Regions from separate parts of the Thalassotalea piscium genome, predicted to be linked through region 3. Evidence: predicted binding sites of a transcription regulator. Region 3 holds the regulator's gene; each other region holds the start of a gene.

Region 1 (4,598 bases), 590 kb from region 3:
GTTAGCACGTGGTTTATTTAAATTACCGTCAATATCAACCGTCACGAGTGTGGGGCGAGGCCGTTTTAGCTTTATTGATATATCAGACTTTATTAATCAAACACGCCAGCAAAATACAGCTAAGCAGCATGAGACTATAAAGCTTACTGACTTATCACATTTATTGGATAGATATACGCTCGACTGTAATGAAGCATTAGTCGAAATTTACAAGCACAAATTACCCATTTACATTGACCTAACAGAAGATACGCTAATCGACACTATTTGCATCAATGAAAATGTATTAGCAGAATTTCTTGATACCATATTTTTAAAATCATTAAGCGCAGTAACATTGCCTCGTACCAAGCGTATTCTTGGTATTTCAAGAGACCGTGTGGTTCAATTAGGTAAGCTTGATTACATTGATGAACTCATCACGAAGCCGACAATTCGTTGTTACACAGGAGAATCTATTGCCTCGTTTTTAGAAAGTTATATTTGTATAGACCACTGGGCAGAAAGCAAAAATGCTTGTTCTAGCAAAATCATCAAACACTTAAAACAACAGAAATTTGAGCCTGAATTATCACCGTTTATCTACGAAAAATCAGATGAACTTAATACTGTATTAGAGTGTTGCTTTTCTGAGAATACGCAAGCACAACAACAACTAGATATGTTTGGATAAACAAGCTTATTCACTATAGCTTGTCTAGCATTTCTAGTTCCTTATTTATCTTACGAACCTCCCTCTTGTTAGAAACCCTTTCTCCAACAAAATAACTCATTAGTTCCTTATTCGACGCTATCTTTGCTTGCTCCAACTCTTTCTTTAGATCTTCGTTATTTCGCTTTAAGAAATCAAGTTGCTCTCTTAATATGTACTTTCTATTAGTATGGGCAAGCTGAACCCTAATCATAAAAGCAGAGCTTATTATACCTCCCCCTAAGGCAGCTAATGATAAAGATGACACTTGCTGTAACACAGCGACATTATGCTGCTTTGATAACACTGGATACTTCCCAATGATAAGTGCTGCTAAATCGTTAAAAGTAGCAGCCACAATACATATGCTGAATCCCAAAAGTAATAAATAATGAGGACGACTATAAAATTTATGGTTTGGAAGGAAATAAAAAAAGATAACAATACTAAAAACAAAAATTAACCCAATATATAAAATCACTATTTACTCCTATTAAAATCAAACAATGTTTATATTTGCTAATTTATTAGCTTGTAAAATATCTGTAAAATTATAAAGTTAATTTAAAGTTTTTTTGTTTTAGGCGTTATTAGATTATATGGATTTCTCGCAATTCATGATGTTTATAACAAGATTCTCGCGTTCTCTGAAGCAAAATTGAAAATCAAAAAATGTTAACTTCTTTGCAGGCGTTATTCTATTTGAGATCGATTTCTCACGAAAACCCAAGATCTACACATTAAAAAAGGACTGATACATAGCAGTCCTTATTGACATAAATTAGGTTGTATAGCTGAACAGTGGTATATGGCTTTACTCTCTGTAATTAACCATAAGTGAGCCAGAAACATTGCCTACAGTAACATTTGTTATAAGCTGATAACCAACGTCAGTAAAAAATGTTTGATATCTTTCTGTAGTCGCAAAAACGGCGACTCCTTCGCTGTCTGGGTGCTCTTCCAATATGGTGGTCACCGCAGCCATTAAATAACGGCCAAAGCCGTGTTGTTGATGCAAAGGATGAATCGCAATAAAGGCTAGCATATGAAAGGTTTCCATCGGCACTGACGATAAAATAATATCTTCTTTTTCAATCATTTGCTTGGTACTAAAGTAACCTGCGCCAAGTAGCATTTTTAAACGCCAATGCCAAAACCTGCCAGAAGAAACACCTTCGTCTGATTTATTTAAGCAAGCAACACCAACCATGGTTTCACCTAAATAAAGTCCTACTATAGGTTGTTTAGCATGCCAAAAAGCACCTAACTCTTCTCGAATAGATGTACGCAAACGTTGCTCATAATCGATACTATCACCGTCAAATATTTCTAAAAAAACGGGATCGTCGTGGTAGGCTTGATATAATAATGAGGCGGCTACTTTCAAGTCTTCAGCAACAAGATAGGCTGCCCTGATCTCAACACCACTTTCCTTTTTTAAATCTGCGCTCATAAAAAACCTTATATTATTATTTGTATCTACCATAGCAGGTAAATTAAAATAAGATCAAATATTGAGCGCAGGTTTACTGCAAAACAGTTGATTAATTTTTTATGTTTCTACTATAGTCAGCGCCATTTCCGGTATCAATTAACGCCCCATCAACAAAGTGCAAATAAGTGCATTCATCTTTAGTTGTTAACCCGTCTTTGTGCACACGGTGTGTACGGTAATACAACACATTAACCGTTTGACCTGCTTGCTCGAAAGATTCTGTAAAATCTGCTAACCCTAAGCGATTTTGCACATCAACAATACTAGACTTTAAAGTAAGTTTAGAAATTATTTTTCGATTTTCGCTTTCTCTATCACTAAAGTCTGATGAAAAGTTACTGCCATCTCCTTCACCGTTTACCGCGATTACACAGCCTGTTAATGAAAGTGATGCAAGTAGAGTTAGCGCAATTAATGATTTGCTCATTGAAAGTTCCTTAAAATAGCTTGTTAAATAAATGGGTTATTTAACTAATTAATAGCAAGCTATAGGCCAACTACCTTAATCAACTGAAATATAAGGAATAAGAAAAGATTAAACTAAATTGTATAAAGACTTTAGTTAACTATTTAGCTAAAATATGGTCAATTAAACACAGCTATTTAATTATTATGACAACTTCTGAAGAAATTTTAATCATCGCTAACCAGCTCGCTAATGCAGGTAAAAAGCCCACTCTTGCCTTAGTGAAAACTAAGTTAAGCCAACCAGCTCCTTTAGCTTTGCTCATTAATACGCTTAAAAATTGGCAACATCAGCCAGAAAATATAAACCTGAACAGAGATACTGAAATAAAAGCATCTTCAACACTTGTAGCAACTAACAATATCACGCAATTAATTGCTGACGCGATTGATCCTCTCCAACAAGAAATTGTTCAATTAAAACAGAGGATAACCAAGTTAGAATCAAAAATAGATAAGATAAAATAAAGTTGAGCTTATTTAGGATGGTCTCCCTGATATACAAATGGCGTTAATTGTTGAATAAATTCGTTCAACGAGTCTGCTAATTTTTTGTGCGGCTCACAACCAATACCTTCAACCCAAACAGAACCGTCGGCATTGTCGATAGATAAGATAAAGTTTTCATCATCTGTGATTGCGAAAAACACAGTAATTTTTTGCTTTAACTTTCGCTTCATTAAAATATGTCCAATAATATTTTCTTGCAATCGTGCAAAATCTTCTTCGCTCCATGCGAACAGCAAAGACAACTCTCCATGTTCGCAATTTGCTGCAATACTATCGCTAAAAATTGTTGTAAAGTATTGACAAATATCTGTGTGTAACTCTACATCTAAAGCTTTTTCGACGTTTTCAAATGATAATGTTGACTCAACTTTGTGAGGTAACCAAGTATTAAACTGCTCGTCAAACTGACTTACAATACATGACGATGGCCACTGCTCATCTATTTCAACTAGCGGTAAATGATTAAGCTGATTTTTATAAGCTTCAACATAGTTTTGACTAAACAACCAAAGTGACGAGGATAAACCGCTGTTTAACAATATCTTCTCCTAACTAAATACAGTAAAATAGAACACAAATACCCAATAATTTAACATCATGAGTCAATACAGTAACAATTCATTATTAGACCAACTTACTTTAGGTAAATCAACTAGCTATAGTCAGTATTACGATCCTAGTTTACTACAAGGTGTACCGCGTAGTCTAAACCGAGATCAACTTTCGATAACAGCAAGTACTTTACCTTTTAAAGGTGAAGATGTTTGGTATGGCTATGAGTTATCTTGGTTAAATAGTAAAGGCAAGCCCATTGTTGCGTTGGCAGAGTTTAGGTTTCCTTGCACCACTGCTCATATTGTAGAGTCAAAATCGTTTAAATTATATTTAAATAGCTTTAATCAAAGCCGCTTTAACTCTGGTAAAGATGTAGAAAAAGCACTTCTCACTGATCTACAAAAAATTGTTGAAGGTGAAGTAGAGGTTACATTATTTAACGTTGAACAATGCCCTGCCTTATCATTTATCAAAAGTGATTATGAATGTATTGATGACTTAGATATTGAAATAGATAGTTATCAGCTAGACCCTAGCTTACTTCAACTATCTGTTTCACCAAAACCTGTCAGTGAAAAATTAGTCAGCCATCTCCTTAAATCTAACTGCCTAATCACTAATCAGCCAGATTGGGGGACAATTTATATTGATTATAAAGGCGCTAAAATTTGTCATCAGTCGTTGTTAAAGTACCTAGTTTCATTTCGTCAGCACAATGAGTTTCATGAGCAATGTGTTGAGAGAATATTTATCGACTTGATGAAATACTGCAAACCAGACTCACTTACCGTATTTGCACGATATACACGCCGTGGAGGCTTAGACATTAATCCTTATCGTTCAACCACAAGTAAACCTGCGCCAAATTTAAGAACGTTAAGG
Region 2 (4,598 bases), 1.8 Mb from region 3:
TTACAGCCTTATTAATGAGAATTTTTGCCTCTTCAATCTGACCGTTTTTAAAGCGTGCATAAGCATAGTTATTTAAATAATGGCTTTGCTTTTGTCCATTGCTAATGCCCTGATCAAACCAAAAAATAGCCTTGGTTAAATTACTGCTTTTGTTTTCGTCTTTCTCTAAATAATAATTGGCAAGTAAAAAGTAACTTAACCAGTTATTTGGCCAAGCCTTAATGGCATTGTGTAAATAAGGTATTGCAGCCAACGCTTGCCCTGTTGATATTAAATCTTGAGCGGCACTAATATAAGTAAAGTCATCTAGAGGTGTTGTGCTTTGTGTTGGTGTTAACGCTGCAACAAACCAAAAGCTTGCCCGTTGCCATGTGCGTTCAAATACTTGCATTGATACCCTGCGATTTTCAATGTCAGCAGAATGAAGAATAAACTCATGGGTGTGTAAGTCATAACCTTTAACAACAGCATAATGCCATAATGGATACCAAGAAAGGCCTAGGTTCTGCAACACAATAACTGGGATGTTTTGGTTAACTAGATCCATTAACTCTGTTAATGAACCACGTTTAGCGTAAGCAAGAAACCCTTGTTGTCTAATGGCAGCAACCATTTCTAGCTGTAAACTACCTTGCCTTTTTGGGATAAATAGTTGCGGAGCAATTTGTTCTGGTGTTTGTTTTACGCCATTGTATTCAAACACCTCAGCAAGCGTGGTTGGCCCACAATAATAGGCTTGTTGAGGGTAAAAAGGAACGCCTTGAATATTTACTTTAGCAGGTATGTTGGTTGGCGCGTGCTCAACAAGCTGCAATGTTTGTGGTGGGGTGGCACAACCAAGCAGAGAAAAAAGGCTGGCTATAATGCCAACCTTTATTACTTTATTGGCTAATTTAAATAGGGTCGATGAACGAATAAGCATCAGTAACGCCTAATAAATCAAGCACAGCAACCACAAGAAGCACTGTAAATATTGTTCCAACAACACCACTGCCTGCTGGGGCATCGTTAATTTGGTTATTTAACGATGCTAATTCGGCATTGGTTAGGTTATTGATACGTTGCTTTGCATCATCAGGGCTTACACCTAACGCTACTAATTGCTGTTGCACTTTATCTGTTTCAACCATTGATAATATTTGTTGCTTGGTGATAGCAGATCGTTGTTGCTCAATAACTGAAGCAGAACTTACTGTTCCTGCTAATGTAGTTACTGGTAAAATACTAGTTAGCAGTGCTGCGAATAGCATGATCATGTTTTTCATTTTCTTTCCTTATTGTTTAATTTATTCAATTAATTTTAACTTAAAGTAATGAAAATAATGTGAATTAAATGATTTTAGTCTTTTACTAAAATGACTTAATTCACTAGGTATATACCCTCTAGGTATAATATCTATTGTTTGGCACTAGTGTTTAACAATCAGTATCTTTTACATCAAGTTTGTCTTTAGCTTTTTCACAGGCATCTTCAATAGCATTGCCAGTATCTGTTGCTAAATCTTTAACTTTGTCTTTTGCACTTTCAGCGGCGTCTTTTAAGTTGTCACCAGCATCTTTTGCAGCATCTTTAGTATTAGCTATTGCGTTGTCTACTTTTTCACCTGCGTTTTCAGCTTTATCATCACTACAAGCTGCTAAGCTAAGTAGTACGGTAAGTGTTAGTGCTGTAATTGAAATGTTTTTATTAATATTCATGAAATTCTCCTTAAAAAATATAATGGTTAAGCTCTTGGAGCTTTTCCTCGTAATGCGTTAACTATCAGTGATATAACAAGTAAAACTACAAAGATGAAAAAGATAATTTTTGCTATTCCAGCTGCTGCACCTGCTATTCCACTAAAGCCAAATATGGCTGCGATTATTGCGATAACTAAAAAAGTGAATGCCCAACTTAACATTAGATTTCTCCTTTACTTTATTGTTTGACATACCTTAACTATGCGATAGTTGTGCCATGTATTAAGTGACTGAAAAGTAAGTGTATTGTTTATCTTCTTGATTTGGGCGTTTAAAAGGTTAGGTAAATATTACAAGGTACTTTTGTAGTAGTTGCACAGTATGCAGAAGTTACTGTTGATCAAACAGTTGTTGAAGTAGTGCGAGGTTTATTGGTTTGAGTAGCGCTTTATCGGCCCCCGATTGGGCAATACTTTCTTTTGATACCTGATTACCGCTAACAATGGTTATATTGGCATTGGGTACTTGCTGCTTTAGTGACGAACTGAGGATTAGGCCATTAGCATCAGGCAGGTTCATGTCAACTAATATATACTGCCAGTGCTTATCTGTAATAAGTATGTTGTTTGCTGCTGTTGCGCTGTGAGCTATTGTTACTGCTTTATCTAAGCTTTGAAGTAATAATGCAGTGATTTCTGCAGCATCAACATCGTCTTCAATTAGCAGTATACGTTCATTATTTTTAATGTTTTTTTTGGTGTTGTTTTTATGTTGCACTGTTGAATCAAGCGGAGACTTAATGAGCTGCTGCATAATTTTTTGATGTAATTCGTATTTATCTATGGGTTTGGGAACTACGTCATTAAAGCCTAGGTCATGCAACTCTCGTTGTACCCCTTTCATTGTTGCCGCAGTTATTGCTAGTATTGGAGTGTTTATGTGCATGTTTCTAAGCTGAGATATAGCCCTTTTACCATCTAACACAGGCATGTGAATATCCATTAAAACTAGATCATAAGGTGCACAAGACTCGCTTGCTGAAACTATTTTTGAAATCGCTTGCTGGCCATTATTTGCATAGCTCACTTCAAGGCCAAAGGAGCGGCAAACATAGCCAATTAATCGTCTAATATCATCAATGTCATCAACAATTAATACTTTGCCTGAAAGTTTGCTAAGGGTTTCTGTTGATGACTTATAATCGCTACGCTTGAAGGATAACGTTTTTTGTTCAACACCTGAAATGTTGCCAGGGTCAATCGATACTACAAACTTACTACCCACACCTAGTGTTGATTCAACTGATATATTGCCACCCATATGCTTTAACAGTTCACTGCAAATTGATAAACCAAGGCCTGCGCCTTCTTCGTTACGTGAAACAATATCTTGAACTTGTTCAAAAGGTTTAAATATTGTTGCTAACAAACTGTCAGGTATACCAACACCGGTATCGCTTATTGAAAAACATAAGCATGGCTTATTGGCGTTATCCTCTAACCAAATATGAAGGTCAACAGAGCCATGATTGGTGAATTTAATTGCATTATGAATAATGTTAATCAGCACTTGGCGTAATCTAAGGGGATCAGCCGTAATTTCGATAGGTAGTTTGGTTTTAGCAATTAAATTTAGGTTAATACCTTTATCTTGTGCCGACATAGACATGAGTGTGTAAACATCTACAATAAAGCTTTCAAATGACACTGTGGTGTTATTGAGTTCAAACTTTCCAGCGGCAATTTTAGAGAGGTCGAGTACATTATTTAATAACCCCAATAGGTGTTTACCGTTGTCTAATATAGTAGTAAGTTCAGGTTGAATTGCATTGTTAGCGTGATCACTCAGTAGTAATTCTGTATAGCCAAGTATTGAGGTGAGTGGCGTACGTAATTCATGGCTTAAATGTGCTAGAAACTTATCTTTGGATCGGCTTTTAGCCTCAGCTTTTATTCGTTCAACTCGTTCATTTTCTATGTCTTTTCTTGCCAGTGCATAGCGAATTGCTCGGTTAAATCTTGCGCTATTAAGTTCAGATTTTACTAAGTAATCTACCGCACCGGCATCGAGCGCGCTGTTATCAAGTTCAGTATCTGTTTGCCCTGTAAGCATAATAATTGGCACAGTGCAGCCATCAGCAGAGGTTTGTTTAAGTACCGCTAAACCGTTTAAACCACCTAGCTGATAGTCTAACAAGCAAATATCATGGGTATTTGCTTTTAGCAGCGCTAATGCTTCAACAGGGTTATCGACCCAGTCAATAGTAAAGTGATGACTTGGCATTTGCTGAAGGTAATCGCAGGTGAGAATATAATCATCTTCGTCATCTTCAACTAATAAAATACGGGTACTTAACTTAGACATAGTGTTGTTACTAATTTTTTTCGTTATACGATGGCAGATCAACAAACTCTACCCAGTATTTACCTAGTGCTTTCATTAAGTCGACAAGCCCTTCAAAGTTAACAGGTTTAGTAATATATGACGCTGCACCCAGTTCATAGCCTTTGACCATATCTTCTTCTTGCTTTGACGTTGTTAAAATAACAACAGGAATACCCTTTAATTCAGGGTTAGCTTTTATTTCTTTTAACGCTTCTCGGCCGTCTTTACGGGGCATATTTAGATCAAGCAGTATTAGTCCTGGCCTAGGTGCGCTTTCTTTGTCTTTAAATTTGCCTTGGTGTGTTAAATAATCGAGTAATTCAACACCGTCTTCAACAAAGTGTAATTCGTTTATTACTCTGCTTTCAATTAATGCATCGCGTGCAAGTAAACGATCATCTTCATCGTCATCAGCCATTAATATTACAATGGGAGTGCTTGTTTTCATGGTGTAAATTCCTTTAATTGGTTATTCTGCCATTGTAGTTGGTGCTGTATATTGGTGCGGTATACTAATGGTAAAAGTAGTGCCG
Region 3 (4,598 bases):
AAAGTATTAAAAACTAGCCTTATTATAGTAGGCATGAGCTCAGCATTAGTTTCGACAAGTTATGCTGACAAATTAGACTTAAAAAAAGAAATTAATATCGATGCTTCTCGACAGGCTGCTGATTTAAAAAATAAAATATTTAGCTATATCGATAATGTTGTGATCACTCAAGGCACGTTACGGATCAAAGCTGATTTAGTACAGGTGATCACTGACACCGAAACCGACGAAAAAACATATATAGCCAAAGGCAATCCTGCAACCTTTTCTCAAAAGCTTGATGACGGTACGCCCATATACTTACAAGCTAATGAAATTAAATATCAGCCTAGCCAAAATATCGTAGTAATTTCTGGTAACGCAGAATTGCGCCAAGAAGGAAGCAAAGTCAGTGGCAGTATAATTACTTACAATTTTGTCACGGAACAAGTCAGTGCCGATAGCGATGCGGATAGTGATGAAAATAATCGAGTAAAAACTGTATTACAACCCAAAGCGTTGGATAAAAATTAACTTATGGAAATATCAACTCTTTGTGCCACAAGCTTAGCGAAAGCTTATAAAGGCCGTAAAGTAGTAAAAAATGTAAGCTTGCAGGTTCAAGAAGGGCAAATTGTCGGTTTACTTGGACCAAATGGCGCAGGTAAAACAACATCGTTTTACATGATTGTAGGGTTAGTGCCTAATGATAGTGGCAGTATAATACTCAACGATGAAGATATCACCTTACTCCCTATGCACGAACGCGCACGAAAAGGTATTGGTTATTTACCTCAAGAGGCCTCAATCTTTCGAAAACTCACTGTACACGACAATATAATGGCCATTTTACAAACACGAAAAGAACTTTCTGAGATTGAACGTCAAGAAAAGCTTGAACATTTATTAGAAGAGTTCAATATTAACCACATAAAAGACAATTTAGGTATGAGTCTTTCAGGTGGCGAGCGGCGTCGTGTAGAAATTGCCCGTGCCTTGGCTGCTGATCCTAAGTTTATTTTACTTGATGAGCCTTTTGCAGGCGTTGACCCTATTTCAGTAGGAGACATTAAAAAAATTATTCTACACTTAAAACAACGAGGCATTGGTATATTAATTACAGACCATAATGTACGTGAAACTTTAGATGTATGTGAACACGCTTATATTGTAAGTCATGGCGAATTGATCGCAGAAGGGGATTCAAATCAAATACTGGCCAACCAAACAGTAAGAGATGTATACCTTGGTGAGCAATTCACGCTATAGTATATTCAAACTATAGTATTAGTTAATGCGATAAACGTTATTAATAATTAAAGGAACATAAGTATTTCGATGCGCCCTAGTCTGCAGCTCCGAATTGGACAACAACTTACAATGACTCCACAGTTGCAACAAGCAATAAGATTGTTGCAACTGTCGACCTTGGATCTTCAACAAGAAATACAAGAAGCGTTAGACAGTAATCCATTATTAGAAGTTGATGAATCTTCAAATTCAGATCAGGAAAGTAGTACAGATAATTTCGATGATGCTTTTTCTGCCTCTACAACTGAAACAAGTACGACTGATAATAATGATGGCAGTGAAGACTCTACACCAACGATAGACGAAATATCCACTACTGAGGCAATGGACAAAAACGAGATCCCTGAAGAATTAAATATAGACACAACATGGGATGAAAGTTTTAGTGCCGGTGTATCAAATACAGGCGTAGGTGTTGCGAGCGAAGATTACACATATCAGGGCGAAACTGTCGATTCAATTCAAGACCACCTGCGTTGGCAAATGGACTTAACTCCCTTCTCTGATACAGACCGCGCGATTGCCACAGCGATCATAGATGCTATTGATGACGCTGGCTATTTAACTGTTTCAGCTGAAGAAATATTAGAAAGTGTAGGCGCTGACGATCTAGAGCTAGATGAAGTAGAAGCCGTTATTAAACGGATTAATATGTTCGACCCTATAGGTGTAGGTGCACGTAGCATTTCTGATTGTTTAATTATTCAGCTTAATCAATTTGACAAATCAACACCCTGGCTAGAAGAAAGCAAATTAGTATTACGCGAGCATATCGATTTACTTGGTAGTCGTGATTATCGACAATTAATGCGTAAAACTCGCTTAAAAGAAGATCAGCTCCGTGAGGTTATCCGCTTAATTCAAACATTAGATCCTCGCCCCGGTGACAGTGTCATTAAAGGTGAAGACCAATACGTTATTCCTGATGTTTCCGTTGAGAAAAAAAATGGTCGTTGGGTTGTTGAGCTCAATCCTGATACTGCGCCTAAATTGTCAGTAAACCAGCAATATGCCTCAATGGCACGCTCTATGAAGTCCTCAACTGATAGCCAATTTATTAGATCAAACTTGCAAGAAGCCAAATGGTTTATTAAAAGTTTAGAGAGCCGCAACGACACGTTATTAAAAGTGTCTAACTGTATCGTGCAGCGCCAGCAAGGCTTTTTTGAACATGGACCTGAAGCGATGCGCCCCATGGTGCTAAACGATGTTGCAGAAGCTGTAGATATGCATGAATCTACAATTTCTCGCGTAACAACACAAAAATATATGCACACTCCTCGAGGCATATTTGAACTTAAGTTTTTCTTCTCTAGCCATGTAAGTACCGAAAACGGTGGCGAGTGCTCATCAACTGCAATTAGAGCATTGATTAAAAAACTTGTGGCTGCAGAAATACCAGCTAAACCGCTAAGTGACAGCAAAATGGCTGAACTACTCGCAGAGCAGGGTATTAATGTTGCACGAAGAACAATTGCAAAATACCGAGAGTCTTTATCTATTCCCCCTTCTAATCAACGTAAAAGTTTACTTTAAGTAAACGCAACAATAAGGATTGAATGTTATGCAAATTAATCTTACAGGTCATCATGTTGAAATTACCGAGGCATTACGTGAAAGCGTAAATACAAAATTCGCAAAATTAGAAAGACATTTTGATCAAATTCATAATGTTTACGTGGTGTTAACAGTAGAAAAGAATAGTCAAATAGCGGAGGCAACCGTTAACCTTAGCGGAACAGAAGTACATGCTAAAGCCGATAACGCGGATATGTATACTTCAATAGATCGACTCGTCGATAAACTAGATCGCCAAATATTAAAATATAAAGGCAAAATAACTCAACATTAACGCTATAAAATATAGCTAAGTAAACCGGTATCATGAAGTTACTTGAACTACTTAGCTTGAACTGCACTTTATGTGCAGTTCAAGCCACAAGTAAAAAGCGAATACTAGAAGTTATCTGTGATGCAGCTTCTAACGAACTTAACGACTCATCAACTTATGAATTATTAACAAGTTTGATGGCACGAGAAAAAATGGGTTCAACAGGGATAGGTAATGGTATAGCCATTCCTCACGGCCGATTAACTAATTCAAACAAAACTGTCGCAATAGTTGCCACTAGTGAACAACCGATAGAGTTCGACGCGATAGATAATAGACCTGTTGATATTTTTATTGCATTATTTGTTCCTGAGCAACAATGCGAAGAACATTTAGTGACATTACAAAATATCGCAGAGCTGTTTACCGACAAACAGCTTTGCAAACAAATTCGAAAGAGTACTACTGCGCAAGAAATGTTTGATTTAATTAAACAAGCCAGTTAATTTTTTAACACTATAGCCATTGATAGATAAACACTATTATTGGCTACACATTTTGCCAAATAAGGCTGAAAAATGAAATTAACCATTGTGAGTGGTCGCTCAGGTTCAGGTAAAAGTGTCGCACTACGCGTACTTGAAGATTTAGGCTATTACTGTGTTGACAATATCCCCGTAAATTTACTACCGGCGTTAACACATACCGTAATAAATGATTATGAAACAGTCGCAGTCAGCTTAGATGTTCGAAACTTACCTAACGACCCAGCTGACGTTTCTGAAATACTTGATTACCTGCCCACAACTGTTGAACTAAATATTCTTTATTTAGATGCTGATGACTCTGATTTAATTAAACGCTTTAGCGAAACTCGCCGATTACACCCATTAATTAGACAAAACATTGCCTTAGATCAGGCACTAATTTTAGAGAAAAAGTTACTAGAGCCTATATCTAGTCGCGCTCATTTATACATAAATACCAGCCAGTTAACCCCTCACCAACTCGCAGATTTGGTAAGAGAGCGAATTTTAGGTAAAAAAACTGGCACTATGGTTGTTGTGTTTGAGTCATTCGGATTTAAGCACGGCGTACCTCAAGATGCAGACTATGTATTTGACGCTCGCTTTTTACCAAACCCTTTTTGGGAAAAGGAGCTTAAAACTTATACCGGGTTAGATCAGCCAGTCAAAGATTTCCTTTCATCTCAACCAATAGTGACTAAATTCGTCTGGCAAATAAACAGCTTTTTTATGACATGGCTACCCCACCTAGAGCGAAATAATCGTAGTTATGTCACCATTGCAATAGGCTGTACCGGTGGTAAGCACCGCTCCGTATTTATTGCTGAATTATTAGCAAACAATTTACGTAAAGAAAGAGCCGATGTTCAATCACGCCATCGCGATATCGATAAATCAACAACGTAAGAAATACAAATATTCATGGCCAAATATAACAAAAAGTTAATGAT

What was found. The regulator sigma-54, encoded in region 3, starts transcription at its own class of promoters, with help from an activator protein. The targets are predictions, from matches to a motif close to GTTGGCACGNNNNTNGNNT.
Region 1: QUD79_RS05055 (DUF3192 domain-containing protein) is a predicted target of sigma-54. The motif match lies at 2,666-2,684, and genes of this name have one in related genera.
Region 2: QUD79_RS10530 (DUF1328 domain-containing protein) is a predicted target of sigma-54. The motif match lies at 1,942-1,960, and genes of this name have one in related genera.

The regions. Positions count from the first base shown of each region.
Region 1 is NZ_AP027362.1:1,178,786-1,183,383, reverse strand. Features, by position in the region: gene QUD79_RS05070 (TniQ family protein) at 1-673, shown strand, start outside; gene QUD79_RS05065 (hypothetical protein) at 687-1,172, opposite strand; gene QUD79_RS05060 (GNAT family N-acetyltransferase) at 1,506-2,144, opposite strand; gene QUD79_RS05055 (DUF3192 domain-containing protein) at 2,236-2,613, opposite strand; gene QUD79_RS05050 (hypothetical protein) at 2,799-3,119, shown strand; gene syd (SecY-interacting protein) at 3,128-3,700, opposite strand; gene queF (NADPH-dependent 7-cyano-7-deazaguanine reductase QueF) at 3,759-4,598, shown strand, end outside.
Region 2 is NZ_AP027362.1:2,427,288-2,431,885, reverse strand. Features, by position in the region: gene QUD79_RS10545 (PA2778 family cysteine peptidase) at 1-922, opposite strand, end outside; gene QUD79_RS10540 (PA2779 family protein) at 894-1,265, opposite strand; gene QUD79_RS10535 (hypothetical protein) at 1,417-1,698, opposite strand; gene QUD79_RS10530 (DUF1328 domain-containing protein) at 1,725-1,901, opposite strand; gene QUD79_RS10525 (response regulator) at 2,071-4,044, opposite strand; gene QUD79_RS10520 (response regulator) at 4,055-4,513, opposite strand; gene QUD79_RS10515 (sensor histidine kinase) at 4,535-4,598, opposite strand, start outside.
Region 3 is NZ_AP027362.1:589,032-593,629, reverse strand. Features, by position in the region: gene lptC (LPS export ABC transporter periplasmic protein LptC) at 1-17, shown strand, start outside; gene lptA (lipopolysaccharide transport periplasmic protein LptA) at 34-513, shown strand; gene lptB (LPS export ABC transporter ATP-binding protein) at 523-1,248, shown strand; gene QUD79_RS02520 (RNA polymerase factor sigma-54) at 1,318-2,826, shown strand; gene hpf (ribosome hibernation promoting factor) at 2,855-3,142, shown strand; gene ptsN (PTS IIA-like nitrogen regulatory protein PtsN) at 3,175-3,627, shown strand; gene rapZ (RNase adapter RapZ) at 3,700-4,554, shown strand; gene QUD79_RS02500 (HPr family phosphocarrier protein) at 4,570-4,598, shown strand, end outside.